3 regions of the Serratia sp. AR11 genome follow, and region 3 is predicted to be linked to each of the others. Evidence: predicted binding sites of a transcription regulator. Region 3 holds the regulator's gene; each other region holds the start of a gene.
What was found. Region 3 encodes CRP, which controls carbon source genes, mostly activating them, when cyclic AMP is high. Its sites were predicted from a motif close to ATGTGANNNNNNTCACAT; they were not measured.
Positions count from the first base shown of each region.

Region 1: ACSOSI_RS02700 (iron-containing alcohol dehydrogenase) is a predicted target of CRP. The motif match lies at 997-1,014, and genes of this name have one in related genera.
Region 2: ACSOSI_RS12225 (6-phosphofructokinase) is a predicted target of CRP. The motif match lies at 2,656-2,673, and genes of this name have one in related genera.

Region 1 is NZ_CM150739.1:575,361-579,524, reverse strand. It holds gene ACSOSI_RS02710 (NAD(P)/FAD-dependent oxidoreductase) at 1-26, opposite strand, end outside; gene ACSOSI_RS02705 (helix-turn-helix transcriptional regulator) at 126-884, opposite strand; gene ACSOSI_RS02700 (iron-containing alcohol dehydrogenase) at 1,151-2,278, shown strand; gene ACSOSI_RS02695 (GNAT family N-acetyltransferase) at 2,563-3,132, opposite strand; gene ACSOSI_RS02690 (LysR family transcriptional regulator) at 3,246-4,164, opposite strand, start outside.
Region 2 is NZ_CM150739.1:2,557,269-2,561,432, forward strand. It holds gene ACSOSI_RS12215 (PTS sugar transporter subunit IIC) at 1-1,081, opposite strand, end outside; gene ACSOSI_RS12220 (PTS sugar transporter subunit IIB) at 1,074-1,388, opposite strand; gene ACSOSI_RS12225 (6-phosphofructokinase) at 1,399-2,379, opposite strand; gene ACSOSI_RS12230 (DeoR/GlpR family DNA-binding transcription regulator) at 2,764-3,519, opposite strand; gene ACSOSI_RS12235 (NUDIX domain-containing protein) at 3,620-4,164, shown strand, end outside.
Region 3 is NZ_CM150739.1:5,100,128-5,104,291, forward strand. It holds gene ACSOSI_RS24140 (phosphoribulokinase) at 16-885, shown strand; gene ACSOSI_RS24145 (OsmC family protein) at 925-1,332, opposite strand; gene crp (cAMP-activated global transcriptional regulator CRP) at 1,712-2,344, shown strand; gene ACSOSI_RS24155 (YccS/YhfK family putative transporter) at 2,399-4,164, shown strand, end outside.

The DNA.
Region 1 (4,164 bases), 970 kb from region 3:
GTTAAGGATTCGATATTATTATTCACTGCCGCACTCCCGATGCCCTGCTCTGTCATCGGATTATCGGCAAGCGGCCGGGCGGCCACCATGTCCCCTTAGGGACATTCGCAACAAATAATTAACACTCAGGCGCTGCGACGCAGCGGCGTGGCCAGCAGCAGGCTGAACAGTTCGGCCTGCGAACCAATATCCAGCTTGCTGTAGATGTTTTTGCGGTGGTTTTTTACCGTGCCCAGGCTGATAAACAGCCGGTCGGCGATCTGCTGCGAGCCGCAGCCGTCGAGGATCAGATCCACAATCTCGCGCTCGCGTGGCGTCAGCAGGTAGCGTGCCTGTACGGCACTGTCCGTTACCCGATCTGGCGTGGCAGGCGCAACCCGCACTTCGCCATGCAGGCGAGCGACGCTTTTCAACAGCGCCAATGCATCACGCAGGTCCGCCAGTTGCGGGGAACGTACTCCCACCGACTGGCGCGCCGAACCAAAAAACACCCCCAGCCCGCGCTCCGTCGTCAGCGGCAGCAGCACACCGGCTTCGTCATGCCAGCCGGTCTTGCGATAAAAATTACGGTAATAATCCGTATGATAAAAACCACAGGGGGCCAGTTGGCGCAGGGTCAATACCTCGCCGCATCCCCCGCCGTTCAGCGCCTGATAAAACGGATCCTGCAGGTAAGCGCCCTGCTGGTAGAGTTGATTGACCGCGTCACTGTTTTCTTTCTCGGTTTTGATCAGACAGCGTGGCGCCTGGCCGCGTTCGAAGGCGTAAACAATGGCATTATCAAAGGCGAAGAAACCTTCCAGCCAGGCCAGCAGGCTGGGATAGAAGCGCGGGGTCGCTACCGCATCGATCACTGCTGATAATCTTTCGACCTGAATATTCATCTTCGCCTCGCCATCATTAATAAATTAACAATCACTTTATTTCGGCTGCGCCGTGGCCTACTTGTTATAGAAAACACTCAATAGCGCCAAATGCAACAGCGCAATTGTTTACATGTTAAACAAATCACACCTTCGCCCGGTTATTACCGTCTGACTCAGCGACTCAGGATTAATATATTAATGGAATGCCTTTCAGGCGGTGAAAAGCAGTGGTTCAGCCACAGAGGCTGGATTATGCTGGGGTTTTCGCGCGCCAAGGAGAGACCATGACTACCAGCCTGACGATAGCCAACCGCCATACCTGGTTCGGCCACGGCAGTATCAGCCAACTGATCCCGCTACTGACCGCTGAACCGCAGCCAACGCTGCTGTTTAGCTGTCGTTCATTCCTCAATGGCGCGGTGTACTCTTCTCTGGCCGATGCGCTGACGCCGCTGCTGATCGGCACTGAGATCGTCAGCCACGAGGCCTCACCGCAGGAGATAGACGCCTGGGTGGCACGCTGGCGCGGAAAAGCCCAGCGTGTCGTCGCCATCGGCGGTGGCAGCGTGCTGGATGCCGCCAAGGCTTTCGCTGCCCTGGTGGAGCACCCGCTGCCGACTCTGCGCTATATGGAAAAGATCGGCGATACCAAAATCAGCGGAGCCACGCTGCCGCTGATCGCCATTCCAACTACCGCCGGTACCGGCAGCGAAGTCACGCAAAATGCGGTGATCACCGACACTCAATTGAGCAAGGTGAAAGCCTCGCTGCGCCATAACAACTTTGTGCCACATACCGCCATTCTGGACCCGCAACTGCTGGAGGGTGCGCCGGACAAGGTGCTGGCCTACTGCGCCATCGACGCCTTCATCCATTTGTTCGAAGCCTATTTGTCCAAAACCGCCAACGCCATGACGCGTGAAATGTCGCTGACCGGCATTCGCCATTTCCTGCTCGCCTGGCCGGCACTCAACCGCAGTGCCCAGGCTCGCGAGCATATTTTGCAGGCCTCCTACCTTGGCGGGCTGACGCTGAGCGCCGCCGGGCTGGGGGTGATCCACGGCATTGCCGGCGAGATAGGCGCCTTGCGTGATTATCACCACGGCCAGGTCTGCGGCCGCCTGCTGTTGCCGTTCCTCGAACTGCTGGCGCAAAGCGAGCAACCGCAGCAACGAGCGCTGATGGCCGAACTTGCCGCCCGCCTGTTCCCCGACCAACAGGACAGCCCTGAGCGCTATCTGATCGACTTTATTACCCGCAACGCCATCGCCAGTTTCTGGCAGGACGACCTGCCGATCACCGCCGACGAACTGGCGGTAACGCTGGCAAAATCCAACAGCAAAAACTCGCTGATCGACTACAGCGCGCCGCAGCGGCAGCAGATGATCGAAGGCGCTTTCCACGTCGAATGATTATATAATTCGATCAAAGTAATAGCGGGAGATGGGAAATGGGTATCGTCAGTTGGATTTTCACCGGCATCGCCATCGGCATCCTGGTCGGCGTGCTGATCAAGATTTTTGGCAAGAAGAAAGACCAGTAAACTGCCTTTCAAAGGCTAGTCGCACCGAACGCCTGCTCGGCAATACCCTCTTTACGCAACAGGTAACGGCGGTATATTTCCAGTTCGAGCAGGCAACGCCCCCTGAAAAGTCCGTGCTTCAAATAAACCCAGGACGGGTGCTGTTTAACATTTTTACTCCTGCTCGCTCACCGGAAAAACATACGAATTCAGTACATGATCCTGCCATTTTCCGTTGATTTTCAAATAAGACCGCGCAAAGCCTTCTTGTACAAAACCCAGTTTCGCCAGCGTATTTTTGCTGCGCTGATTATCCGCCAGGTGATTGGCCATAATGCGGTGTAAGCCATACTGCTGATGGACATAATCGAGGGCAGTCACCAACACTTCAGACATCAATCCTCGTCCTTCATGTTGTTGGTCAAGAGAGAATCCCAGATAGCCCGCCTGAAAGACCCCGTAGACAAAGTTGGTAAAATTGACGCTTCCTGCAATTTCATCGGAATCCTTTAATGAGAAAACCAACAGCAGGCATTTCTTATCCTGATAATCGGGCCAGGATGCGGCAATGCGCTGGCTGATACTGGCGTGGGAATAATAGTCCTCAGTGCGTAATGGCTCAAAAGGCGCAAATTTCTGTTTATTGCTCTGCAAGAAGGTCTGCATCGCCGGGACGAAATACTCCGTCAAACAATAGACGTCGGTTCTGTCGGTAGAGAAGAGCTTTACTTTTCCCGTGTTCATTTTCATGTCCCTGTGTCACTCAGTTAACCGGTTGTATTTCAATCGCCTGCGAGGAGGTTACACCATGGTTTTCGTGGGCTTTTGGCAGGGCATAAACCCTACCGCATGATTGATCACGCTGTTCCATGGGTCGCCAGCAGGCATTCGTGGAACAGCTTGACCACCCGCTGTGGGCTGGGTGAACGCCGCAGCACGCTGGAATACTCGCAATGGTAACGAAATAGCGCCGGTTTGATGGCCCGCATCATATTCTGCGCGACAAAAAACGCCGCATAGTGGTCGGGCAGGAAACCCACGTACTTGCCGGAGAGGATTAAGGTCGCGATAGATTCCTGGGCAAAACCCGTAGCCTTGCGCTGCAAATGCTGCTGCAGACTCAGCTCCATATTCGGCGAATGGTAGCCCAAGCCGGCAAAGGCATAATGGTGCAACAGATCCCAATTCAGCATTTCATGATCGGCGGAAAATAATTCATGCTGCGCGCCGCAATATAAGAACATCCTCTCACTAAATAATGAACTATAAGATAAACTTTCCGCACTGCGGTGCATGGGAATAATGCCAATCTGAAATTGACCGTCAATAACGCCACGCTCAATGGTATTTATCGGCTCCACATACATTTGCAAAGACACTTCCGGCGCCTGCTCGCTAAATAAGGCAATCGCCCGGCCAATATGCGCCTGTGGGTTACTGACGGTATGGTCAAATATCGCCACGTGCAGTTGCCCACCCAGGCGCTGGTGTACGTCATCCACCCCACGGCGAAAAGCCTCGGTGGCCGCCAGCAGGTTAATGGTTTCCTGGTAAATCAGCAGCCCTTCATCAGTGACCGCAAACCCCTCGCGCCCGCGATGGCACAGCGTCAGCCCCAGCCGCTGCTCCAGATCCTTAATGTGTTTGCTGATGGTCGACAGGCTGATATTCAGCTCCAGTTCGGCGGCGCTCATGCCACCACAGTCGACCACCACCTTAAACACCCGCAGCAAGCGCAGATCCATATCCGACAACTGCCCTAAAATCGCACGCTTT
Region 2 (4,164 bases), 2.5 Mb from region 3:
CGAAGATGCCAGCGGTGCCTCCGGCGAAGAAGTTGGTCAGCAGGCCGGGCAGGATCATCGCCAGCCCGAACATCGGGAAAACGATCATGCCGATGATGGAACCCAGGGTGGTAGCCAGGAAGCCAACGATCACCGCGTTCGGGGCGTAGGGGAAGAGTACCGGGCAGTCCAGCGCCGGTTTGGCGTCCGGTACGATGCGCATGGCGATGCCGCGAAAGGCCGGGACCAACTCATTGAGCAGCAGACGCACGCCGCTGTAGAGGATAAATACCCCGGCAACAAACTGGATGGCCTGCATAAAGGAGTACATCAGATAATTCATGCCGCCGGCATACTGGGCGATGTACTGCGGGCCGGCGGCCAGTGCGGGGATCAGATACATCGGGATCATCACCACCGCCATCGACAGGTAGGTGTCCTGCAGGAACTTGAAGTTGTCGGGCAGTTCCAGATCTTCGGTTGAGCGGGATCCTTTACCGACCACTTTGGCGACCGCCGCCTGCACCAGATAGCCGATGGTGCAGAAATGCCCCAAAGCGACATCATCCGAACCGGTAATCTTGCGCACCACCGGCTGCGCCAACGCCGGCATTAACACCGCCATCACGCCGCCAAATATGCCACCGGTCAGGATCAGTGGCAGGCCGGTTAGCCCCGCTTTATAGCCGATCACCGCCCCTATGGTGGCCATCCACAGCAAGGCTTGCCCGGTCAGGAAGATGTATTTGAACGGGGTGATACGCGCAATAATGATATTCACCGCGAATATCACCATCAGCGTCATCGCCACTTCCGAGCCGAGTTCGCGGTTGGCCAGACCAGCAATGGCGGCGACGTCGGTGATGTAGCCGGTCATGCCGAAGCCGTGGGTGAAGATGCTGTTCAAATAGGTCAGGGCGCCGACAATAATGTTGATGCCCGCCATCATGATCAGAAAGCCCAACAGGGTTTTAAAGGTGCCCTCGGCCACTTTCCCGGTGGATTTTTTCTGCAGTATCAGCCCCAGCATGGCAATAAAGGCGATCAGGATCGAAGCCTGACCGAGCAGGTCCTTGACGATAAAGTCAATCAGGCTATTCATGGTGGGCTTCCTTCATATCGCGCTCTTTCAAAAAGGCCACAATCTTTTGCTCAATTTCCGCCTTATCGGTGAGCCGGTGGAGAATAATCACCCGTTTCTTTTCTTCTTCGCTGGCGTCGGCATTTAAAATGTCGGCGAAGGTTTTTTGGGTCAGAATAATGTCTGATTTAAAGGCGCTGGCCTCAGAGATAGTGGTGTGATCAATATCTGCCTCAATCTCTAATTTTTTCAGCACCGCTCTTGCGCTCATTTCGATGGCAAAGCTGGAGCCGAGGCCACAGCCACATACGCACAGTATTTTAAGCATGAGTCTCTCCTCAGATTATATTTAATTGCCTGGCGAGTTTATAATGGTGTCCTTCGGTATCAACCAAACGTTTTTGCATGCTGATTAAATCAATAGGGATGGGTTGGTTAGCGGAATTAATAATGACCGCCTTGTTTTTCATGCCGGAGTGAATACAGCGAACCACTTCGCTGGCCATAATAGTGCCCTGATAAATCTCTTCACAGGTAGGCTCACCATTGCGCAGGCCATACCCCATAATGGTTTTACGGATGCGCACACCAATTTTTGGCTCAAGCTGTTTAATCATGGTGTCGATGGCACCCTGAAAACCCGGTGAATATTCTTTGGTATAGCCTTCTGAACATAAAATAATAACGCTATTTTGTTGTTCCAGTCGCTGGCTTATTTTATCTGCCAGTTGGCTTAAGGCATATTGGCATTCCGGGATCAGGGCAAAGTCGGCATTGGATTTGATCGCCGCCTGCAGCGTCAGTTCCCCGCAGTAACCGCCAAGCAGTTCAATCATAAACACCCGTCCGGGCAGGGCGCGCCCGGTGTTACGCAGTTTGGAAACCTCTTTGATCACCTGTTCGCAGGCGGTGGAAAAACCAATGCTGTAAAGGCTGCCAAAAACATCATTGTCGATGGTCATGCCTACGCCAAAACAGTTAACGCCAAATTCACTGAGGGTATTTAAAAACTGTAGCGAACCGTCGCCACCGGCCATAATAAGCACATCAATGTGCAAAGCCTTAAGCTGTTTGCTGATGGTTTCATATTCATTGGCGACCAGTTTTTTGGCCGTGCGGCCGGAAGACATTATTGGCATTGGTGAAATAGCGTAATCAACCAGGTCACGATGACTGATAGCTTGATGATGATTGGCCAATAATCCGGGTATTCCGCCGTTAAACAGAATGATATCTGCCTGCGTCAGTCTCGCGACCTGGAATATAAAGTTATTGATACCGGTGACGTCGCCGCCGCTTATTACCACACCGATTTTCATATGCCTGCTCCCAATCTGTTCCGTGGAGCTCATTGTCATTTTTGGCATCGCTAAAATTTGCAGGCGATATCACAAAACAATCACAAATATTTTCGTGAATGACCTTGATATGCTGATGATGGGTGAGGTTTTTGAGAGGGAGATCTCGTTTTTATTTGGGGGCTATAACCGGGATTTAAACACTATTTATTAATAATCATCACGTTACATTTGAGTTGTTATGAAATTATTTGCCAAGGGGAAAGTGACTCGCCAGGAGGAAATAAGTTTAATGAAGTGTGATTGTTCTCGCATTTTTATCCGACGTGCGGAGATTAACCATAATAAATACGCGGAAGTTTTAATAGCCACGTATTTATTAGGTCATTTAATTGCGCAGGCCACTCAGGCTTTGATTACCGTCAACCCGGCCTGTTCCAGCGGGGCAATCAGCGTGGCGTCGGTCGAACGTTCGACAATAATGCTCTGTGCCAGGCTGAGATCGCCAATCGCATACTGCGAGGCGGCATTCAGCTTGGCGGCAGAGGCCAACACTACGGTTTCGGCTGCGCGCGCTGCCAAAGCGCGTTTGATATAGGCCTCTTCGAGATCGCCGGTGCTCAGGCCGGCGGTCGGGTGTACGCCGGTCACGCCCATAAAGTAGAGATCGGCGCGAATGTGCGACATCGCCTCAACCGCCGCCGCGCCCACGCTGACAATCGAATGTTTGTACAACCGCCCACCAATCAGGATCACCTCAACTTTGGGGTGATCAACCAGGCCGACCGCCACGCTGGGGCTGTGGGTGACGATGGTGGCTTCCAGCGTGGGTGGCAGGTGTTTCACCAGTTCTGCGGAGGTGGTACCGCCATCAATAATCACCACCTGCCCGGGGGCGATCATGGCCGCCGCGGCTTTGGCAATCGCCCGCTTGGCGGTGGATTCCTGCCCGTTTCTTTCGGCAAAGGTGGCAATCGCCGGGGAGACCGGCAGCGCACCGCCGTGTACCCGTTGCAACAGTCCTTCGCTGTCCAGCTCACGCAAGTCACGCCGCAGAGTATCCTCGGATAACCCGAACATCTCACTGAGCTGTTTGGCCACAACCTGTCCGTCCTCGGCCAGTTTTTCCAGAATGATTTTTTTACGTTGGCTGGTGAGCATGGTGTTTTCCCGTTAAATTTCCACTGCACGAAATGCCTTGATCATACACGAAACTGCACGATAGTATCAATTTCCTTTCCTGACCCTGGAGTTGACCAACATGATAACCACCAAAGAACGGGTTCGCATTATCGAAACCCGGGTGTTGTCCGATGACTGGTATCTGCTGAAAAAAACCACCTTTGATTTTTTACGCCGCGATGGCGTATGGCAGCGGCAAAGTCGCGAAACCTACGATCGCGGTGACGGCGCGACCATTTTGCTGTTTAACCGGCAGGCGCAGACGGTAGTGCTGACGCGTCAGTTTCGCTTCCCGGTGTTCGTCAACGGCCACGACGGCATGCTGATCGAGGCTGCCGCCGGTCTGTTGGACAATGCTTCGCCGGAAGAGCGTATCCGCGCCGAAGCGGAAGAAGAAACCGGCTATATCGTGCAGAACGTGCAAAAGGTGTTTGAGGCCTATATGAGCCCAGGCTCCGTCACCGAGAAGTTGCATTTCTTTGTCGGTGAATACCATGCCGCCGACCGGGTCAGTGATGGCGGCGGGGTGGAAGCGGAAGGCGAAGACCTGGAGGTGATTGAACTGCCACTGACAGAGGCCTTGAGCGCTATTGCGCAGGGGACCATCGTCGATGCCAAAACCAT
Region 3 (4,164 bases):
GAGTGACCCATCACCATGTCCGCCAAACATCCCGTTATCGCAGTGACCGGCTCCAGCGGTGCCGGCACCACCACCACCAGCGTGGCGTTCCGTAAAATCTTTCAGCAGTTGAACATCCGCGCCGCGGAGCTGGAAGGCGACAGTTTCCATCGCTATACCCGGCCGGAAATGGACGCGGCGATCCGCAAAGCGCGCGATCTTGGCCGTCATATCAGCTATTTCGGCCCCGAGGCCAACGACTTTGGCCTGCTGCAACAAAGCTTTAGCGAGTACGGCACCAACGGCACCGGCCGTTCACGCAAGTATCTGCACACCTACGATGAAGCGGTACCCTATAACCAGGTTCCCGGTACCTTTACCCCGTGGGAAGCCTTACCGGCACCGACCGACGTGCTGTTTTATGAAGGGCTGCACGGCGGCGTAGTGACCGAGCACAACGACGTGGCCAAGCATGTCGATTTGCTGGTCGGCGTGGTGCCTATCGTTAACCTGGAATGGATCCAAAAGTTAATCCGCGATACCGGCGAGCGCGGCCACTCTCGTGAAGCGGTGATGGATTCGGTGGTACGTTCGATGGAAGACTACATCAACTACATCACGCCGCAGTTTTCCCGCACCCATATCAACTTCCAGCGGGTGCCGACGGTAGATACCTCCAACCCGTTCGCCGCCAAGGCGATCCCCTCGCTGGACGAGAGCTTTGTGGTGATCCACTTCCGCGGCCTGGATCAGATCGATTTCCCTTATCTGCTGGCGATGCTGCAGGGTTCTTTTATCTCGCATATCAATACGCTGGTGGTGCCGGGCGGCAAAATGGGGCTGGCGATGGAGTTGATTATGGCGCCGCTGGTGCAGCAACTGCTGGAAGGCAAAAAAATCGAATAGCTTACCGGAGCGCGGCAACAAGCCGCGCTCCTTTATCCGTCAGGACACTGCGCGGATCTCAAAGCTGTGGGTCACGCTGGCAGCCTTGCTCAGCATCAATGACACCGAACAGTATTTCTCGGCGGAAAGATTCACCGCGCGCTCGACAATTTTGTCACTTAAATCTTTACCGGTGACGATGAAATGCAGGTTGATATGGGTAAACAGTCGTGGCGCCTCCTCACGCCGCTCGGAGGTTAATTTCACCTCGCAGTCGCGCACATCGTTACGTCCTTTTTGCAGGATCGACACCACATCTATCGCGCTGCAACCTCCCACCGACATCAGTACCATTTCCATTGGGCTGGGGGCTTTATCCCCGGCGTTGCCGTCCATCAGCACCTGATGGCCAGACGCGGATTCACCCAGAAACGTCAACCCTTCCACCCACTTAACTCTTGCCTGCATACTGGTCACTCCGGTTAATTTCTTAAAATCAGACTACGCTTTCGCATAGAAACTGGCAACGGAACCTGATGCTAATCATGCTGAAGCGAGACAACACAAGACACCCGCCTCACTCTGTGCTACAAACAGAGCCGCAATAAATCTTTCCGGGACACTGATTTCAGGGAAACTCCCAGGGAAAGGCTCCTTTACCGGTATGTTAACAGAATGTAGCTTGCAGCTCTCCCGGCAAGTTAATATGCTAGGGCGACAGCGTATATTTATGACACGCCTCAAAACCTGCTGACAGCCACCATTAAAAGAACGGCGACAGCACGTTTTACAGGGAACTCTGACCCCTGTGACACAAGGCAGCGATAACAACAGAGGATAACAGCGAATGGTTCTCGGCAAACCGCAAACAGACCCTACTCTCGAATGGTTCCTGTCTCATTGCCATATCCACAAATATCCATCCAAAAGTACGCTGATTCACCAAGGTGAAAAGGCTGAAACGCTTTACTACATCGTCAAAGGCTCCGTCGCGGTGCTGATTAAGGATGAAGAGGGTAAAGAGATGATCCTGTCCTACCTTAACCAGGGGGATTTCATCGGCGAGCTTGGATTATTTGAAGAAGGTCAGGAGCGTAGCGCCTGGGTTAGGGCGAAAACCGCCTGTGAAGTGGCTGAAATTTCCTATAAGAAATTCCGCCAGTTGATTCAGGTTAACCCGGACATCCTGATGCGCCTGTCAGCTCAGATGGCAAACCGTCTGCAGATCACATCTGAGAAAGTGGGTAACCTTGCTTTCCTGGACGTTACGGGCCGCATCGCGCAAACCCTGCTGAACCTGGCGAAACAGCCTGATGCCATGACCCACCCGGATGGTATGCAGATTAAAATTACCCGCCAGGAAATTGGCCAGATCGTCGGTTGCTCACGTGAAACCGTGGGTCGTATTCTGAAAATGCTGGAAGATCAAAACCTGATCTCCGCCCACGGCAAAACTATTGTCGTTTACGGCACGCGTTAATCACTGAAAAAACGGCGCGATGATTCGCGCCGTTTTTTTATGCCCCGAGTCATCATGTGGCGCCGACTGATCTACCACCCGGAAGTTAATTACGCACTGCGGCAAACGCTGGTGCTTTGCCTGCCGGTACTGTTTGGCTTGCTGATAGGCCAACTGCAATATGGCCTGCTATTTTCCCTGGTTCCCGCCTGCTGTAACATCGCCGGGCTGGACACGCCTCACAAACGTTTTTTCAAACGCCTGATCGTCGGCGGTTCACTGTTCGCACTCAGCAGTTTGTTACTGCAGCAAGCCCTGTTATGGCAGTTGCCGCTGCCGATACTGATGCTCGGCCTGGCGCTGCTGCTCGGCGTCAGCGGTGAAATCAGCCCGTTACACGCCCGTCTGCTGCCCGCTGCGCTGGTTGCCGCCATCTTCTCCCTCAGCATGGCCGGTTCAGTACCGCTTTGGCATGCGCCGCTGTTATATGTGGTCGGCACCGCCTGGTACGGGCTGTTCACCTGGTTCTGGTTCAAACTGTGGAAAGAGCAGCCGATGCGCGAGTCGCTCAATCAGCTCTATCTGGAGTTGGCGGACTACTTCGAGGCCAAATACTCACTGCTGACCCAGCATACCGATCCACAGACCGCGTTACCGCCGTTGTTGGTTCGTCAGCAAAAGGTGATGGATCTGATTACTCTGCTGTATCAGCAGCTAAACTTTCTGCCGCACGCCAGTAACCTCGAGCAAAAACGTCTGCAACGAACCTTTCAGGTCGCGCTGGATTTGCAGGAACACATCACCGTCAGCCTGCACCTGCCGGAAGAAGTACAAAAGCTGGTGGAACAGAGCCAGGCCGAAGCGATTATCCGCCGCAACGCACAGGTGATTGCCGGCCGGCTACGCACGGTGGCGCACGATATTCTCTATCACCAGCATTCGCAGCGCTTCAATATGGGCAATGAACTGGCAGCATTGGAAAAAGTAGCGGCACAGCACCCGGATAATCCGGTGGGTCAGTTCTGCTACTACCACTTCAGTCGCATCGCCCGTCTGCTGCGTACTCAGCATCCACTCTATCGGCGTGACCTGATGGCCAATCAAAACCGCCTGCCGTTTTGGCCGGCGCTGGTCAGTTATCTGTCGTTCAAATCCAATGCCCTGCGTAATGCGGCACGATTAGGCGTCACGCTGGCGGCAGGCAGCAGCCTGGGGATGATTTTCAACCTGCCGAAACCCTACTGGATCCTGCTCACCATCATGCTGGTGAGCCAGAACGGCTACAACGCCACCCGGGTGCGCATCCAACACCGTGCGCTCGGTACTTTGGCCGGGCTGGTGATCGCCGCCGGTCTGCTGCAATTACAACTGCCCGAGGCCGAAACCCTGAGCGTGATGCTGGTGATTACGCTGCTGGCCTATATGGTGTCACGTAAAAATTACGGATTGGCGGTGATTGGTTTTACGGTGACGGCGGTCTATACCCTGCAATTACTGGCGCTGAACGGCACGAATTTCCTGGTACCGCGTCTGATCGACACCCTGATTGGCTGCGTACTGGTGTTCGGCAGTACCATTTGGCTGTGGCCACAGTGGCAAAGCGGGCTGCTGCGCAAGAATGCCCATCAGGCGCTGGAGAACGATCAGCAGGCGTTACGTTTGTTGCTGGAAGAGCAAGAGCCGGATCCCACTGCACTGGCCTACGCACGCATGCAGGTCAATCAGGCGCACAACGCGTTATTCACCTCACTGAATCAGGCGATGCAGGAACCGGGGTTTGAATCGAACTATCTGGCGGATATGCGCCTGTGGGTGACGCACAGCCAGTTTATTGTCGAGCA